2 regions of the Marinobacter sp. B-12 genome follow, and region 1 is predicted to be linked to the other one. Evidence: predicted binding sites of a transcription regulator. Region 1 holds the regulator's gene; the other holds the start of a gene.

What was found. Region 1 encodes sigma-54, which starts transcription at its own class of promoters, with help from an activator protein. Its sites were predicted from a motif close to ANTGGCATNNANNTTGCTNT; they were not measured.
Region 2: AC13D2_RS20170 (PEP-CTERM sorting domain-containing protein) is a predicted target of sigma-54. The motif match lies at 4,886-4,905, and genes of this name have one in related genera.

Annotation. Positions count from the first base shown of each region.
Region 1 covers NZ_JBSXOB010000057.1:113,417-122,190, reverse strand. Annotated here, with positions in the region: gene AC13D2_RS12135 (KpsF/GutQ family sugar-phosphate isomerase) at 1-713, shown strand, start outside; gene AC13D2_RS12130 (KdsC family phosphatase) at 713-1,270, shown strand; gene lptC (LPS export ABC transporter periplasmic protein LptC) at 1,271-1,861, shown strand; gene lptA (lipopolysaccharide transport periplasmic protein LptA) at 1,956-2,477, shown strand; gene lptB (LPS export ABC transporter ATP-binding protein) at 2,455-3,180, shown strand; gene AC13D2_RS12110 (RNA polymerase factor sigma-54) at 3,333-4,859, shown strand; gene hpf (ribosome hibernation promoting factor) at 4,984-5,292, shown strand; gene ptsN (PTS IIA-like nitrogen regulatory protein PtsN) at 5,388-5,858, shown strand; gene rapZ (RNase adapter RapZ) at 5,887-6,768, shown strand; gene AC13D2_RS12090 (HPr family phosphocarrier protein) at 6,776-7,045, shown strand; gene mgtE (magnesium transporter) at 7,158-8,519, shown strand; gene yjgA (ribosome biogenesis factor YjgA) at 8,546-8,774, shown strand, end outside.
Region 2 covers NZ_JBSXOB010000064.1:292,036-300,809, forward strand. Annotated here, with positions in the region: gene AC13D2_RS20145 (acyl-CoA dehydrogenase) at 1-805, opposite strand, end outside; gene AC13D2_RS20150 (AEC family transporter) at 945-1,832, opposite strand; gene AC13D2_RS20155 (MalY/PatB family protein) at 2,040-3,212, shown strand; gene AC13D2_RS20160 (carbohydrate-binding protein) at 3,218-3,757, opposite strand; gene AC13D2_RS20165 (DMT family transporter) at 3,805-4,728, opposite strand; gene AC13D2_RS20170 (PEP-CTERM sorting domain-containing protein) at 4,962-5,585, shown strand; gene AC13D2_RS20175 (succinylglutamate desuccinylase/aspartoacylase domain-containing protein) at 5,657-7,105, opposite strand; gene AC13D2_RS20180 (YqaE/Pmp3 family membrane protein) at 7,327-7,485, shown strand; gene AC13D2_RS20185 (MBL fold metallo-hydrolase) at 7,494-8,774, opposite strand, start outside.

The sequences.
Region 1 (8,774 bases):
TGATCACCAGCCAGGACGTGGTGCTGGGCATCTCCAACAGCGGTAACACCAGCGAAGTGTTGACTATTTTGCCGTTAATCAAGCGTATGGGAGCTCCGCTGATCAGCATGACCGGCAACGGGAACTCCATCCTGGCACGGGAGGCCGTTGCCAACCTGGACATCAGCGTTGCCCAGGAAGCCTGTCCCCTTGGACTGGCCCCCACCTCAAGCACCACTGCCACTCTGGTGATGGGCGATGCCCTGGCCGTGGCGCTGCTTGAAGCCCGTGGATTCAGCACCGAAGACTTTGCGCTTTCACACCCCGGCGGCAGCCTGGGCCGCAGGTTACTACTGCGTGTCACCGATATTATGCACACCGGGGACCGTATCCCCCGCGTGCAGGAAGGTACCACCCTCAGTGGCGCGCTGCTGGAGATTTCCCGCAAGGGCCTGGGTATGACGACGGTCATCAATGCCGGGGGCGACCTGGTCGGCGTGTTCACGGACGGTGACCTGCGCCGCACCCTGGACCGTTCAGTGGACATTCACAACACGCCGATTGCCGAGGTCATGACCCGCAACGGGCGTGTGATCCACGATGACCAACTGGCCGCCGAGGCACTGAACATGATGGAAGAGCTGAAGATCAACGCCCTGCCCGTCATCAATCGCGACGGCAAACTGACCGGCGCTATCAACATGCACGACCTGTTGCGGGCGGGAGTGATCTGATGGCCGACACTCTGCGCCCTCAATGGCCAGCGGAGCTGATCGAAAAAGCCGCTGCCATTCGCCTGCTGGCCCTGGATGTGGACGGCATCATGACCGACGGCACTCTGCTGTTCAGCGCTTCAGGCGATGAGATGAAAGGGTTCAACATTCTTGACGGCCTGGGCATCAAACAGGTCATGGCTGCTGGCATCAACGTTGCTGTCATTACCGGACGGCGATCGCCACTGACAGAAAAACGCATGAATGACCTCGGCATCCCGCACCTGATGCAAGGCCGCGAAGACAAGAAAGTCGCCCTGCGGGAACTGGCTGCACAGCTGGAGATCGCGCCACACCAGATTGCCTACATGGGCGACGACCTGCCGGACCTGCCCGCGATCCGTTACGCCGGGCTGGGTATAACAGTACCCAACGGCTACTGGCTGGTGCGCCAGCACGCGGATTTTTGCACGTCGGTCGCGGGGGGTAGCGGCGCAGTCCGTGAAGCCTGTGAACTGCTGCTCTGCGCCTGCGGGCAGCTCAATGCCAGCCTGCAACCCTATCTGGAGCAGGACTGAATGGCCGCCGAAGCCCTCTATGCAAGATCCTGGGTACGAACCCTGGGACTGGCTGTCACGATAGTGGCGCTGTTTTTCCTGCTCTGGCAAAGTGACGAGTCATCAGAGCCTGTGGACGCCGCCGCGCTGAGAGGAAAATCGGAGCCGGACGGTTTCGTGGTCAATGGTCGCTACCTGTCTTTCGATGAGACCGGGCAGCTTACCGCACAGTTCGAAAGCCCGCGTATTGAGCAATTCGAGGCCCGCAACGAGACCATCATGGAATCGCCGAATGCGACGCTCTACGGCGAACCCGGCAACGCACCCTGGCAAGTCCAGGCCAACAAAGGCCAATTCATGGAAGCTGACGACCTGGTCCACCTGACCGGGGATGTCCGGGTGTCCCAGCAAGCCGAGGGGGGGCGCCCACTGACATTAACCACGTCGACGCTGACACTGGATAACGCAGAGCGTACTGTGTACACAGACGCCCCGGTGGAACTGACCGACTCGTTCAGCCTGACCCGCGCAACCGGCATGAAGGCCTGGATTGATGACCGAATCCTCGAACTCGACTCTCAAGTGGAAGGACGCTATGAGCCTGGCAAGTAAATTCATGCCCCATCCTCACCGCAAGGGACACCAATCGGTTGCTTCGCGCCCGTTGCTCTCAGCGATTGTTCTGGCACTGACACTCACCGCTGGCATGCCATACGCCGCGGCCTTTGACCTGGAGTCCGATCAACCCATCACGGTCAACGCCGACAACGCGCGGCTCGACGAAGGCCAGGGCATTGCAACCTATACCGGTTCCGTTGAAATGAGTCAGGGCGATGCCAACCTCATGGCGGACAAGGTTGTACTCCACCGGGACGGAAATGGCGTCAGTCGCATTGAAGCCACCGGTACCCCGGCACGCTACCGCCAGCCCGCCATGGAAGGCCAGGGCGAAACCGACGCGCGCGCCCTGACGATCACCTGGTCCGCCTCGGACAATCGGGTCACTTTTAAACACGAAGCCGTCATCGAACAGGGTGGCAACCTGTTCCGCGGCAATATCATTCACTATGATAGCGCCGAACGTGTTGTGACGGCGGAAGGCTCCGCCGATCAGGGCGATGGCAGCGGTCGGGTCGAGATGGTGATACAGCCACGCGGCAATCCCGACAACAATCCAGACAACAACTCCGGCGAACAGGATACCGATGGCAGTTCTCAGGGCCAGTAACCTGGCAAAAAGCTACAAGCAGAAGAAGGTCGTCATCGACGTTTCCCTGGAAATTCGCAGCGGCGAGATAGTCGGCCTGCTTGGACCCAATGGCGCCGGCAAAACGACGTGTTTCTACATGATTGTTGGTCTGGTTCCCTCCGACAACGGTCGCATCACCATCGACAATCAGGACATAACGCCCCTGCCCATGCACGGCCGCGCCCGGAAGGGAATCGGGTACCTGCCCCAGGAAGCATCGGTGTTCCGCAAGCTCACCGTGCGCGACAACATACTGGCCATCCTGGAAACCCGTCGCGAACTCAAGCGCACTGACCGGGAGACCAAGCTGGAGGAATTGCTTGAAGAGTTTCACATCACCCACATCCGCGATAGCGTCGGCATGGCCCTGTCAGGGGGCGAGCGACGACGGGTGGAAATTGCCCGCGCACTGGCGATGGAGCCGGCATTCATCCTGCTGGACGAGCCCTTCGCTGGGGTCGATCCCATCTCAGTGAGCGACATCAAGCAGATCATCCGGCACCTGCGGGACAAGGGCATCGGCGTACTGATCACCGACCACAATGTGCGGGAAACCCTCGATATCTGCGAGAATGCCTACATTGTCAGTGGCGGCCACATTATTGCCTCTGGCAACTCGGACGATATACTGGCCAACCAGCAGGTCAAGGAAGTGTATCTGGGCAACGAGTTTCGCCTGTAGTACACTCGGCAAAGAACTTGCTTGGTGCGGCAAGTAGCCAGCATACAAAGAGTTTTTGTGCAACCCCGGCTCCAGAGCGCGCCCGAGTGACATAAAGAGAGAGCCTGAGTGACGGAAGAGAGAGACCGAGTGACGGATCCTGAACCATGGTTATGAAAGCCTCATTACAGTTAAAGCTGGGCCAAAGCCTGACCATGACGCCCCAGCTGCAACAGGCTATCAGGCTTCTGCAGCTCTCCACCCTGGACCTCCAGCAGGAAATCCAGCAGGCGTTGGAATCCAACCCGATGCTGGAAACCTCGGAAGACGACGATAATCAGAATCCGGAATCCACGGACAGTGACAACGAGTCCTCTGAAACAGCGTCAACCGAGGAATCCAACACTACCTCCGACACCGCAACGGATTGGGACGAATCCGAAAACGGACCTGACTGGTCATCAGAAACAGACAGCCCCGACACCATTCCTGACGACCTTCCCGTCGACACCGCCTGGGATGACATTTATCAGTCCGCTCCAGCTTCAGCAGCCCGTAACGACGACGAAAACGACAACGACTTCGAAACCCGCAATTCCCCCACTGAAACGCTTCAGGACCACCTGGAATGGCAGTTGAACCTGACGCCCATGAGCGAGCGGGATCAGGCCATTGCCCACGCGCTGATGGATGCGGTTGATAACCACGGCTACCTGACGTCCCCGCTTGAGGAAATTCACTCAGGTATGGTGGACGAATCCGATGAAGACCCGCTGGAACTGGACGAAGTGCAAGCCGTTCTTCACCGTCTGCAGCACTTCGACCCACCGGGTGTGTTCGCCCGCGATCTGCAGGAATGTCTGCTGATCCAACTGAACCAACTGCCCCCGGAGACGCCCTGGCTGGCTCAGGCCCGACTGGTGATTACCCACTACATAAACCTGCTGGGTAACCGTGATTACGCCCAACTGTTACGTCGCAGCCGCCTGAAGGAAGAACAGCTACGGGATGTGCTGGCCCTTATTACCGGACTGAATCCGCGCCCTGGCGACACTCTGGACCAGGCCGAGCCGGACTACGTCATTCCCGATGTGATCGTGCGCAAACACAATGAGCGCTGGCGCGTGGAACTGAATCCTGAAATTGCACCACGCATTCGTGTGAATGCAAGCTATGCTTCTCTTATAAAGCGGGCGGACAGCAGTGCCGACAACACCTACCTGCGGGACCAGTTGCAGGAGGCAAAGTGGTTCATCAAGAGCCTGCAAAGCCGTAACGAAACCCTGCTCAAGGTGGCCACACGTATTGTCGAGCACCAGCAGGGGTTCCTGGATCATGGCGAGGAAGCCATGAAACCATTGATTCTTTCTGATATTGCCCAGGCGGTGGAAATGCATGAGTCGACCATTTCGCGGGTCACCACCCAAAAATACATGCACACACCGCGGGGCATATTTGAGCTTAAGTATTTTTTCTCAAGCCATGTCAGTACCGACGAGGGTGGAGAGTGCTCATCCACAGCAATCCGCGCAATGATCAAAAAGCTGATTGCAACGGAAACTCCGAAAAAGCCATTGAGCGATAGCAAAATTGCAGCCATGCTAGGAGACCAGGGTATCAAAGTGGCTCGCCGAACCGTGGCCAAGTATCGCGAGGCAATGCACATTCCTCCATCCAACGAGCGAAAGCGACTGGTGTAGAAAGCGTCTGCTCCCGGCCTCACGGGGAGAGCCCTTTCCTGAAAGTATACCGCCTGCAGCATAACGCTGTGGCACACAGCCGGCATCCTGACGGGTGCCGGTAAGCTGAAAACAGGAGAAGCCTATGCAACTCAATATTTCAGGCCATCACGTAGAACTGACTCCCGCACTGAAAGATTACGTATCAGGCAAATTTGAAAAGCTTGAGCGGCACTTCGACCACATCAGCAATTGCCAGGTTACCCTTGAGGTGGAAAAAGTGCGCCAGATGGCGGAAGCTACGCTTCACGTGATAGGTGGTGAGATTCACGCAAAGGCCGAAAACAGCGATATGTACGCTGCCATTGATGGATTGGTAGATAAGCTGGACAGGCAGATCCTGAAGCACAAGGAAAAGAACGTAGACCGGATGCATGGGAACGGCGCCCGCTAGGACGAAGCCCCCTGCATGACAGTTAATCGAGCTGCGGCACTGGCTAACCAGGCAACACGTGCCGCAGCCTTTTTTTACGGAACTGCAGTCGATTCATGACCGACACATCCTTGACTATCGAGAACATTCTCGCGCCGGAGCTGACCCTTTGCAGGGTGCCTGCCTCCAGCAAAAAGCGGGTTATGGAAACCATTGCCGAGCAGATCCAGAAGCACGACTCTCTGCTCAGCGACACCCAGATATTCACCAACCTGGTCGCGCGGGAGCGGCTGGGGAGCACCGGTATCGGACAGGGCATCGCGATCCCCCACTGTCGACTGGAAGGGTTGGATCACGTGGTCGGCGTCTTGCTGACGCTGGACGAAGGCGTTGCGTTCGACGCCATCGACAACCAGCCGGTGGACCTCGTCTTCACCTTGATTGTCCCCAAGGAAGCCACCAGCGAGCATCTTGAGCTTTTGAGTCAACTTGCCGAAAAGTTCAACGAGCGCGCATTCTGCGACCAGCTGCGTCAGTGCACCGACGCAGACTCTCTCTATCGCCGGATGACAGCCGAGACAAGCTGAACAATTCCACATCCGAGGTGAACGGGCTATGAAACTAATCATCGTCAGTGGTCGATCGGGTTCCGGGAAAAGTACCGCGTTACACGTTCTGGAAGACCTGGGCTATTACTGCATCGACAACCTGCCTATCGGCCTGTTGTTCCCTCTGACACAGGAGGCCACCAACCAGAACTCTCCTGGCCGGCTGGGAAAGATGGCTGTCAGCATCGACGCCCGCAACCTCTCCGGGGAGCTGAGCAACTTCGAGGATATCTACCGCAGCCTTCAGGATACCGGCGTAACCATCGAGATCATCTATCTCGACGCCGATGAACAGTCTCTGTTGCAGCGCTTCCATGCCACGCGCCGGAAGCACCCACTGAGTGATGACAAAACCTCCCTTCGGGAGGCCATTGGCAACGAAAAAAAACTTCTGGAGCCCCTGTCAAAGCTGGCCGATCTTTACATCGACACCACGGGACTGTCCATGTACGAGCTCCGGGATATGGTGAAGCAACGGGTCGCGGGAAGGCGCCATCAGGAACTGGCGCTGCTATTCCAGTCGTTCGGGTTCAAGCACGGCGTGCCACTGGATTCGGACTATGTGTTCGATGTGCGCTGCCTGCCCAATCCCTACTGGGACACCAGCCTTCGGCAGTTCGTGGGCACCGATCAGCCGGTCATCGATTTCCTGGAAAAGGAGCCGTTGAGCCGCAAGATGGTCGAAGACCTGACCCAATTCCTGGAAAACTGGCTACCATCGTTTGCAGACAGCAACCGCAGCTATATGACCATATCCATCGGCTGCACCGGTGGCCAGCATCGCTCGGTTTATATCTGCGATCAGCTCGGCCGCTATTTCTCGGGCAAATACAGCAACGTGCAGGTTCGCCACACCGAGCTGCCCCACCTGCAAAGCAGGGACAGCTGAACCGCCTATGATCCGCCGCCCCATTACCATTATCAACAAACTCGGGCTCCATGCCCGAGCGGCGGCCAAACTGGTTGCCAAGGCATCTGAGTTCGACAGCAGTATTCAAATCAGCCGCAAAGGGAGACAGGTGGACGCCAAAAGCATCATGCCGGTAATGATGCTCGCCGCCAGCCAGGGGACAGAGGTAGAGCTGATTGTGGACGGTCCGGATGAATCCGACGCTGTCGACGCATTGGTTACGCTGATCAATGATTACTTCGGGGAAGGCGAATAACCAGCTCCACACTGGACATACGTGCCGGTCTACGGCATTCACCTACAACTCTTCCTCACCTATGTTGCCTAACTCCGCTATAATACGAGGGTTTTCTGACTGTGGGTGATCCATGACCGATATTCTGGAGAAAAGCCAGGCGCGCCAACGTCTTCGCTCCCTGAGCGAAGCACTGGACAGTGGCGCCCTGAAACAGGTCGCCCGCATCCTGAATGGCGGCCTTAGCCCCAGTGACATCGCCCACCTGCTGGAATCATCGCCACCCCGCCAGCGCGCCCTGCTCTGGAACCTGGTCGACAAGCAGCTTGAAGGCGAAGTCCTCCAGTATCTGAACGACGATATCCGAGGTTACTTCCTGAGCCAGCTAAACGCTCAGGAACTCGCTGACATCATCGAGGATTTCGAGTCGGACGATCTTGCCGACTTACTGCAACAATTGCCCGACACGGTGATCCAGGAAGTCCTGGACACCATGGACGAGCAGGACCGTCAACGCGTCGAAGAAGTCCTCTCCTACCCGGAAGACACCGCCGGCGGCCTGATGAACACGGACACCATTACGGTGCGACCGGACATCAGCATCGACGTGGTTCTGCGCTACCTGCGTCGTCATCGCAATCTGCCGCCGATGACGGACAGCCTTATCGTGGTCAGCCGACGCGACGAGTTCATCGGCATGCTGCCGATCACCAAAATGCTGGTATCCAATCCAGCGGCAACGGTGCGGGAAGTGATGGACACGGACATTGAAGCGATACCGGTCACGCTGTCCGACACCAAGGTGGCGACCCTGTTCGAACGTTACGACTTGATCTCAGCACCCGTGGTCAGTGAGGAAGGCCGACTCTTGGGCCGAATCACCATCGATGACGTGGTTGACGTAATCCGTGAGGATGCCGATCACTCACTGATGAGCATGGCCGGTCTCGATGAGGACGAAGACACCTTCGCTCCCATCCTGAAGACCACCCGACGTCGGGCGGTATGGCTAGGCATCAATCTGCTCACGGCCTTTACCGCCTCCGCCGTGATCGGCCTGTTTGAGGCAACCATCGAGAAAGTGGTGGCTCTGGCAGTATTGATGCCCATCGTGGCTTCCATGGGCGGCATTGCCGGCAGCCAGACCCTGACCCTGGTGATCCGTGGCATGGCCGTGGGACAGATCAGCGGCGCCAACGTGGGTTGGCTGCTCAACCGCGAATTTATTGCGGGAGCTCTGAACGGATTGCTCTGGGCTGTGGTGGTTGCATCAGCGGCAACCCTCTGGTTCAGGGATATCATGATTGGCGCCATCATCGCCGCTGCTCTGATCATCAACCTGATCGCCGCGGCCCTCGTGGGCACCGTGCTGCCTCTGTTCCTGAAGTCCCGCAACATTGATCCGGCCTTGGCCGGTAGCGTTATACTGACAACGGTCACGGATGTGGTCGGCTTTATGGCCTTCCTTGGTCTGGCGACGATATTCTACGGATAACCGTTATCCGACAACACGGACTCAAAATGAACGACTCCCAAGACGACGCCCCGGAATACCTCGGCCCGAGCAAATCCCAACTCAAGCGGGAAATGCACCAGTTGCAGGATCTCGGCAGGCGCATGCTCGATCTGAGTAACGACCAGCTCAATACCCTTCCCATCAGCGAGACCTTACGGGCGGCCATTGAGGAATCCCGTCGCATTCGACAGAACGAAGCCCGTCGCCGCCATCTGCAATACATTGGCAAGATTA
Region 2 (8,774 bases), on a different contig from region 1:
CTTCCTCGCCATTCCACTGACCCTTGCAGACGATGCCTTTGTCCGGGATGGCTCCGGCGTCGGAACCGGCGACCGGAGACGTCAGTGCAAAGCAGGGGATTTCCTCGCCGCCGGCCAGTCGCGGCAGGTAATGTTCCTTCTGGGTATCGGTGCCGTATTCCATCAGCAATTCGCCCGGGCCAAGCGAGTTGGGCACCATCACGGTCACGGCGGCGGATACGCTGCGGGTGGAAATCTTCATCACGATTTCGGAGTGAGCGGTGTGGGAAAAACCTTTGCCGCCCTGCTCCTTGGGAATTATCAACCCGAAGAAACCGTTCTCGCGAATGAATTTCCAGACCTTGTTGGGCAGATCGTAGTCTTCGTGGGTGATTTTCCAGTCATCCAGCATGCCGCAAAGCTTTTCGACGGGCCCGTCGAGGAACGCCTGTTCTTCACTGGAGAGGTGGGCCGGTTTGGCGTCGAGCAGTTTCGACCACTTGGGTTGCCCGGAGAAAAGCTCGCCATCCCAGTCTACAGTTCCCGAACGCAGTGCTTCGGCCTCGGTATCCGAGAGTTTCGGGAGCCGGCCACGCACCCAACTCAGTAGCGGAGCGCTGAGCTTCTCGCGCCGCAGGTCACCTGGCAGCACCAGCACCAGGCTGAGGGCAAGCAGTCCGCCACCAAACAGTATACTGAGGATGTGCCAGCCATCCTGAAACAGCCCGACGACCGTTGCAATCACAAGTACGGCGGCGGCAGTGGTGCCGCCGATGCCAAGGTAGATCAGTACCAGCGCACTGATCAGCAGAAGCAGAACACTCATGGGCGGATCTCCATATCGAGAAGAAATTCAACCTGAATCGTTCTTACCTTCGGCCAAAGCCAGAGAGGTTGCAAGCGCTTGCGTTAGTGATCTTGACGCATCGGCGAGGATTCCGACATTGATCGTTATCTGAAGCGGTTCATACATAGCCGGCTGTAAAGACCAGGCCGAGCACAATCGGCATCACCACAAGGCTTCCGAGGTTACTCATAAGCACCAGTGACGCTACTTTGTGAGGTTCCTGTTGATACTGCTCCGCCAGCATGTAGTTCAACACAGCAGAGGGCATGGCGGCGAAGACCCACAAAGCAGCTACCTGCAGGCCCGGTAGATCCAGAATCGCTATCATTGGCCAGGCAAGAATCAACCCGGATGCGGGCGCGGAAATAGCGCCCAGAACCCCGAGTTTCCAGTCGCTGAAATCCACGTCCAGCATGCGGACACCGAGAGTAAAGAGCATGAGCGGGATACACACTCCGCCTAGCATATTCAGGGTTTCCAGCAGCCATTGTGGCATGGGTACGCCACCGAAGTTGACGGTAAGGCCGGCGATGCTTGCCGCAATAACGGGTATGCGAAGCCGTCTGATGATCGACGTGTGCGGGTCCAGCATGTAGATGCCCACGGTAAAGTGCAGCAGCATTTCCACGACAAATAGGACAACGGCGGCGGGCAGGGCTGCCTCGCCGAACGCAAATACCAGTACGGGAATGCCCATGTTGCCGGAATTGTTGAACATCATCGGCGGCAGGAAGGTTTTAAGGTTCAGGTTCAGAATCCTGGCCAGCGGATAGAGGACGATGCCGGAACCCAGAACGACCACGGTTGCCGCCAGAGCCAGGCTGGTGTAATCCTGAAGCGGAGCCTGTTGATCGGCCAGAACCGCGAACACCAGCATGGGAACGAACAGCTCCATATTGAGGGTGTTCAAGCCTTTGATGTCTGGAGTGCGATATCGGCCGTAAAGGGCACCACAACCGGCGATCAGAAAGACCGGCAACATCGTGGACAGGATCTGGGCAAGCATTCAGGAGCTCCGAGGGTCGATCAGGATAAGCAAATAACTCGTTAGGTTCGCAATTATACCTGGGTTCCAGGCAAGTAAAACCTGTGCCCCTGCGACCAATGATAACCCCCCCCAATGAGCCGGAGGAACGGCGCCCGGCTTGCACGAATTGCAAAGACTGCCACAGAATGACCTTGCCCAACTTACCATTCCAGCGGAGAGCCACTCGTGCCCAAGACCTTTGACCAGCCTGTCCAGCGGGAACGCACCTGTTCAGTGAAGTTTGATGCCCGCAAAGCGGTATTCGGCAGAGATGACGTTATTCCCCTGTGGGTGGCGGATATGGACTTTCCTGCGCCGGAAGCGGTGATCAAGGCTCTGGAAGAACGGGCAAGGCATCCGGTATACGGCTATACACTGTTTCCGGGAAGCCTGTACCGGTCGGTTATCGACTGGTTTGAACATCGGCATGGCTGGGTCATTGAGCGGGACTGGCTAATGATGGCCCCGGGAGTAGTGCCTTCTCTGCACGCTGCGGCACTGGCGTTTGCCGGCGAAGGCGAAGGGGTGATTATACAGCCTCCGGTTTACCCGCCTTTTTTCAGCGCCATTCAAAAAACCGGACGTGTGGTGATTGAAAACCCGCTGGAACAGGTGGATGGCCGTTATCAGATGAATCTCGAGCACCTTGAGGCCTGTGCAGCACGGGGCGACGCCAGGGTGTTGCTGCTGTGCTCGCCTCACAACCCGGTGGGAAGGGTGTGGACTGAAAACGAACTCAGGGCGGTATTGGCCATCGCCAGGCGCCACAACCTGGTGGTGCTGTCGGATGAGATTCATTGTGACCTCACCTACCCGGACAAACCTTCCCATCATGTGCTGGCGAAGCTGGCCGATGAAGAACATGCCCTGATCACAACCGTAGCGCCCAGTAAATCCTTCAATATGCCCGGTCTGGGCCTGTCGGCGCTGGTGGTGAGGAATGCGGAGCATCGCAAGTTATTGAAAGACGTCTTTGACGCCATGCACATGAACCAGTGCAATCCGTTCAGTATCGCCGGCTTCGAGGCAGGGTATCGCCATGGTGGCCCGTGGCTGGACGAACTCATGATCTACCTGCAAGGCAATCGTGACAGGGTGATGGATTATATCCGCCAACATCTGCCGGCTATCCGGGTAACAGAGCCGGAGGGCACTTATTTATTGTGGCTGGACTGCCGGGCATTGGGCATGGGAGACGCGGAACTGAAACGGTTCTTTGTTCAGGAAGCGGGTATTGGCATGAACCCGGGCATCACCTTCGGTGAGCCCGGTAGCGGGTTCATGCGCATGAATATTGGTTGTCCGCGTCGGGTTCTGGAAACGGCCCTGGAGCAGATCCGGCAGGCGCTGAATAAATAACCGGATCAGTTGGCGTCTTTAGCGTCGTTGTTGCAGGGATCGTCCACCGGCTGCCAGTGAGGCGGCTGACTCATGCCTGGCATCTGGCCGTTGCTGGGGCGGATGGCGCGGTAAGTCTGCCCTTCGTGCACGGCCATCTGGCCCACGGTGTAGCTGCCGCCAAAGCTCCATCGCCTGGTTTCTTCGCAGGTCTGTCGGTGCTCGTTGGGCGCTTTTACGGGCGATTGGCCGGAATCGGTCGGTGCCTGCGGCTGACGGTTCACCCTACCTTCCGATTTGCTCTCAGGGACGTTGCTGTCAGCACGACTGACGTCGCAATCCGGCGCTGACGCCCGTCTTTTCCATTCGAAATCCGCACCCGGTGTTTTACCCTCGTGGAGTTCGCGGGATTGGTACCAGTCGCCCTGGTAAAACACCGTCTGTCCCGGCGGGTAATAACGGCTCGGCATCCAGGTATTTTCCTCGGGGTCGCAGGGAGCGGCAAACGTTGTGGTGCTGAAAGCCGATAATATCAGTGCGCCGGCCCATTTGAACGGCCTTGTCATGCCATTGACCATGAATGTCTGCCTTGTCGATATTTGTTGTTGGGTGCTCAACGGTATTTGCGGCGAAGTTCGGTGGTTCGAGTTGCCAGGAACAGTCCGGCCAGAATCAGGAGACCACCAATGATATGGAACAGGCCCAGGCGTTCTCCGAGGAAAATGCCCGCCATCACCGACGCAAAAACCGGAGTGAGGTACATGAAGATGGCCGCTTTTGCAGGACCGATCCGAAGCACCCCATGATTCCAGAACGCGTAAGCCAGAATACCGGGGAAAATCGCAAAATACATCATGGGCAGGGCGGTAGATGCGTTCAGCTCGAATCCACCCGAGAAGAACAGCAGGTCCACCAGGAAAAACGGCAAGATCACCATGGTACCGCAGGCGATCTGGACAGTCAGGAAGGTCAGTGGTGGCAATGGCACCGCCTGGCGGCGAAGCAGTACTGAGAACAGGCCCCAACTGGATACCGCCAGTACCATGATCAGATCACCGGGTTGTGCCCGCAAACCGGTCAGTACCGAGAGGTCCCCCCTTGCCACAACCGCCAGGATACCCAGTACCGCCAGCGCGATTCCGAGAGCCTGTATGGGGCGTGTGCGATCGCCAAGCAGTACCCAGGCCAATAGCGCCACCATGATAGGGATGGTGGCGTTGATCAGCGCGATATTGGTGGCCGTGGTGGTCACCGCGGCAAAATAAAGCAGCGAGTTAAAGGCGGCCACGCTAAAGGTAGACAGTGCCAGTATCGACAGCCGATGTTGGCGAATGACCTGGCGCTGACGCCACACCCCCGGTAGCCCGAAGGGCAGGAGTATTGTCAGGGCGATCACCCAGCGCCAGAAGGACATGGACAGTGGAGGAATCTCGCCAACCACGCTTTTGGCCACCACGGCATTGCCGGCCCAGAACAGCGGGGTCAGGACCAGGCCGGTGTAGGCCAGCCATAATGGTTTAGATGTTTCTGAAGACACGCCAGCTCCCGTCTGAATGAAGGCTCCCGGATGGTGTCAGGATACAGTGAAGTGATGCCGAAGTCGTGGCGGGTATGTCGATATTTCTTACATGATAGCCTTGCTTTTGTGCCATTCAACATATTTTATATTGTTGTTATATATAAATAAAAATAACAAAGGCCTAATTTATGCTTTTACTAACTTGGCAGTAAGCCAAAATGGACATTTAGCTAATATCTATTGGAGCACCTATGCGACACCTCAGACTTACCATTGCATTACTGGTTTCATTGTGCCTGCCAGCACTCGCAAATGCAGCGTTGATTTCGGCCAGCTATCAGGTAAACCTGAACGATTCGGATCCGGGGCTGGTTGTTGATTCTGCAGACCTTGAGGCTAACCCATTTACCTTTGATTTGAACGAGGGGGATAGCGTGACTTTCAACCTGTTCAAGATCTGGACGCCTGAAGGTGCTGTGAATGACGATGATCTTGCGCCGCAGCCTATTTCGGTTGATTTCAACTTTACGTCGCCGGAGACCATGAGTGGTTCTGTAGGTGGTAGTACTTCGGGTGATACTGCACCTGACCCGCTTTTTGGAATTGATGGTTTTTTCCAGGGAGGTATTCTTAGCTGGGGTTCGCCTTTACAACTCGTCTTCGGGGCGCTTGGCGACGGTCTTCTGGAAGTCAGCCTTTCTGACACCGAATTTAACGAGGGGACGTTCTGGGGATTAGGCAATCACGGTGCGAAGGTGCAAGCTGAGATTAAGCTGGTCAAGGAAGCCAGTGAAGTGCCCGAGCCAAGCACCCTGGCCCTGCTGGGCATCGGTCTTTTTGGCATGGGAATGCGTGCACGCCTTTGTTCAGCCTGATTGGTTGCGATTCGTAGTATCCAGACCGTCGAACAACGGAACGGGGCCAGAGCATTCTCTGGCCCCGTTTATTATTCTCCGGGAACTTCCGCCTCCGTACCAACGTGGTAGGCGGCAAAGCCGGCCATGACCACCTGATCTACCGCCATGCCGATAATCCGGCCGTTGCTACTGGCGCGAATGGGGTGTTGTGCGTTGGTGATGGGGTCTGACACATAGCCCAGGATTTCCCCCTCAGTTACCTTGGCGCCCAGTTTGGTCTCGCTGAACAGGATGCCCCCGTGTTCGGCCCGTATCCACTCGGAATCGTAGTAAACCGGCTCCGGGTCTCCCCAGACGAACATCCTTGAAATCATGCCTTCCTTGTCCATCAGGCTGGTGAGGCTGTTCACCCCGGCCTTGATCTGGTGCTCCTGGATTCGAAGTGATTCGCCCGCCTCCATGGTGACGGACCGGATGCCGGCTTCGACGGCGGCGTGTCGAAGCATGCCGGTGGTACCCGTACTGTGTACCACCGCCATGCGATCGAATCCCCGGGTGAGTTCTGCTACATCCGGGTTATTCATGTCCGCACGCAGTTGAGGCAGGTTGGTGCGCTTGAGAGAACCGGTATGGATATCCACCAACATGTCGCAATGACGGATCACATTCTCGAACAGCGAGTGGGCAATCCGGTCCGCCAGGCTGCCATCGGTGCTGCCAGGGAAGTGACGATTGAGGTCACGACGGTCGGGCAGGTAACGGCTGCCCTGCTGGAAACCCGGCAGGTTGACGATCGGGATGCCGATCACCCGGCCCGAGAGTTTGTTCGGTTCCAGGTCGTACATTGTGCGGCGGATGATTTCGATGCCGTTGAGTTCATCACCGTGAACGGCACCGGTTAGACACAGGTTTGGGCCGGGTTTGGACCCGTTGACCACCAGAACCGGGGTTGGTTGCGAAAGGCCGGCAATCTGGATGGCCGGTGACCAGGCCAGACGGGTTGAGGTTCCTGGCAGAACCTCAGAGCCCAGCATTTTCAGGCTGGTGGCCTTTTGGGGTTCCGTCACCTTGGCAGCCTCTTCCACGCCGCTTTCATCGGTTGCGGTTGCGGCGTCGGCTTCCTGGGCAGTGGGTTTGCTCTGGTCAGCCGTTTCCTTGGGCTCCGAAGGTTCCGACTCCGCGGGTTCGGCGGGCTTTGGAGGCGGCGCCACCTCCTTTAAATCAACATTGGGTGCCACTTCTTCCACGGCCGGTTCGGCGGTGGAATCCGGTGTTTTATCCTGTGAGGCTGACTTCTCATTGGATCTCTGCGCGGTGTCCGCTTTACCGTTACCGGCTTTCGGTTCAGACGAGCGCAAGGGTTCCGAATGCTCGACATCCTCAACGCTTTCGTCTTCGGCAAGTTCAGCGACGAGCACCTCTGTGTTGTCGGAGTTATCGGACTTATTTGCGTAGACGGCAGGTATGGAGACAAGGCTACCAGTCAGGGTAAATATCAAGCCAGCGCGAAACAGATGTGTCAGCCAGCGATACAGCATAATTCCTCTCGGGTCTTCAGCCAGTTTGGGGCCCGTTGTCCGGTCTATGAAAGCGGTACAAGGATAGAGATCCCATTGTTTCATGAATACGGCTGTGACAAAGGTTTAATGCCATTTTCATGAAGTCTTTGTGTCTTTCCGCAAAATGACCTATTCAAGTAGGTTACAGGGTGTGGATTGCCGTTCTGTACCCGTTATACATTTGATGGAGAATAAACTGTATGGATCTTTTGCGAGTTCTGGTTGCGATTTTGTTACCGCCGTTGGGCGTCTTTTTACAGGTGGGGATTGGCAAGCACTTCTGGATCAACATCCTGTTGACGATTCTCGGTTATATTCCGGGCATCGTGCACGCTGTCTGGATAATCGCGAAGAAATAGGCTGGCCATCAGATGTGCGGTGTAGTGTGCCAGATTTCGCTTTTTCGCCGCGCCCGGCCATCCGCTTCCAGTTTTAGCAGGTGAGCCAGGGCCGACCGGGCCGCAACACCATGGATGGCGGTGGGAACATCGTCGTAGGCCTTTGCGGTCAGATCCTTCAGGCTGGCAGGCGCCAATTGTTTCAGAGCCCTGACTACCTTGTGTTCGCGGGCCAGACGGTGGGTGATGAGGTAGTCGATCATTGCCTCGGGACGCGCCATCAGGAAACCGTGGGCAGGGGCTATATAACGCACGGATTCCGCCAGCAGGTCGTACAACGACTCCAGGTAGGCCTTCATGTCACCGTCTGGCGGATTGATGACCACGGTGGAGCCCTGCATGATGTGGTCGCCTGAGAATAGCAGTTCCTGCTCCAGGAGCAGATAACAAAGATGGTTGGAGGCATGTCCGGGGGTGTGCAGAGCTTTTAACGTGCCGGCTTCTGTAGTAATCAGGTCCCCGTCGATCGGTTCCTCGTCCGGCGCAAACGTCTGATCCTGAGCAGGCCCAGCGGGCGCGGGCTGGCCGTAAACCCGGCACCCGGTTCTGGCTTTCAACGCTGCCGTAGCGGGAGAGTGGTCCTGGTGGGTGTGGGTCACCACAATCTGATCAATCGCCCCTCCCGTGATTTCCAGAATCCGCTCAATGTGCGTTGTGTCGGCCGGCCCTGGATCCAGCACCGTAAAGCGTTTGTGGCCGAGCACGTAGGTATTGGTGCCCGGGCCGGTCATCATCCCGGGGTTCGGCGCCGTCAGCCTCACCACACCTGCCGCCACCTCTACAGGCTCACCGGGAACGATGTCTGCGTGCGTTGTTCCTTCCCCTTCCGGGTCCAGTTTGACGGCCTCGTCATAGGCCGGCGCTCCCGGTTCCAGCATTTTGACTTTGCCTTTCTTTACGGCGGGCCAGGGTTGGTTGGGATAGGGCTCTGGTGGGTTGGCGTGAACATAACGCATCAGCGCCTCGGTGGTATCGAAATCCGCCAGTATCCGCAGCGTCCCAATGGTTGGTAATCCAAGCAGGCGACGACCACTGCGGTGATCTTCCAGGGCTTCCGCCGGGCTCAGCCAGACGTGGTCAATGGTTTCCACACCGTCATGGCTTGCCCGTTGGCCTTCCGGTGCCACCGTGATGAAAAAGCGGGTGTCGAAGCGCCGGGGCGGTCCTGGCGGTGTCACCCAGTGCCCGAGGTACGCCAAACGGTCCAGGGGAATGGTGAGGTTATGGCGACGACAAAGCTCCGCCAGTGT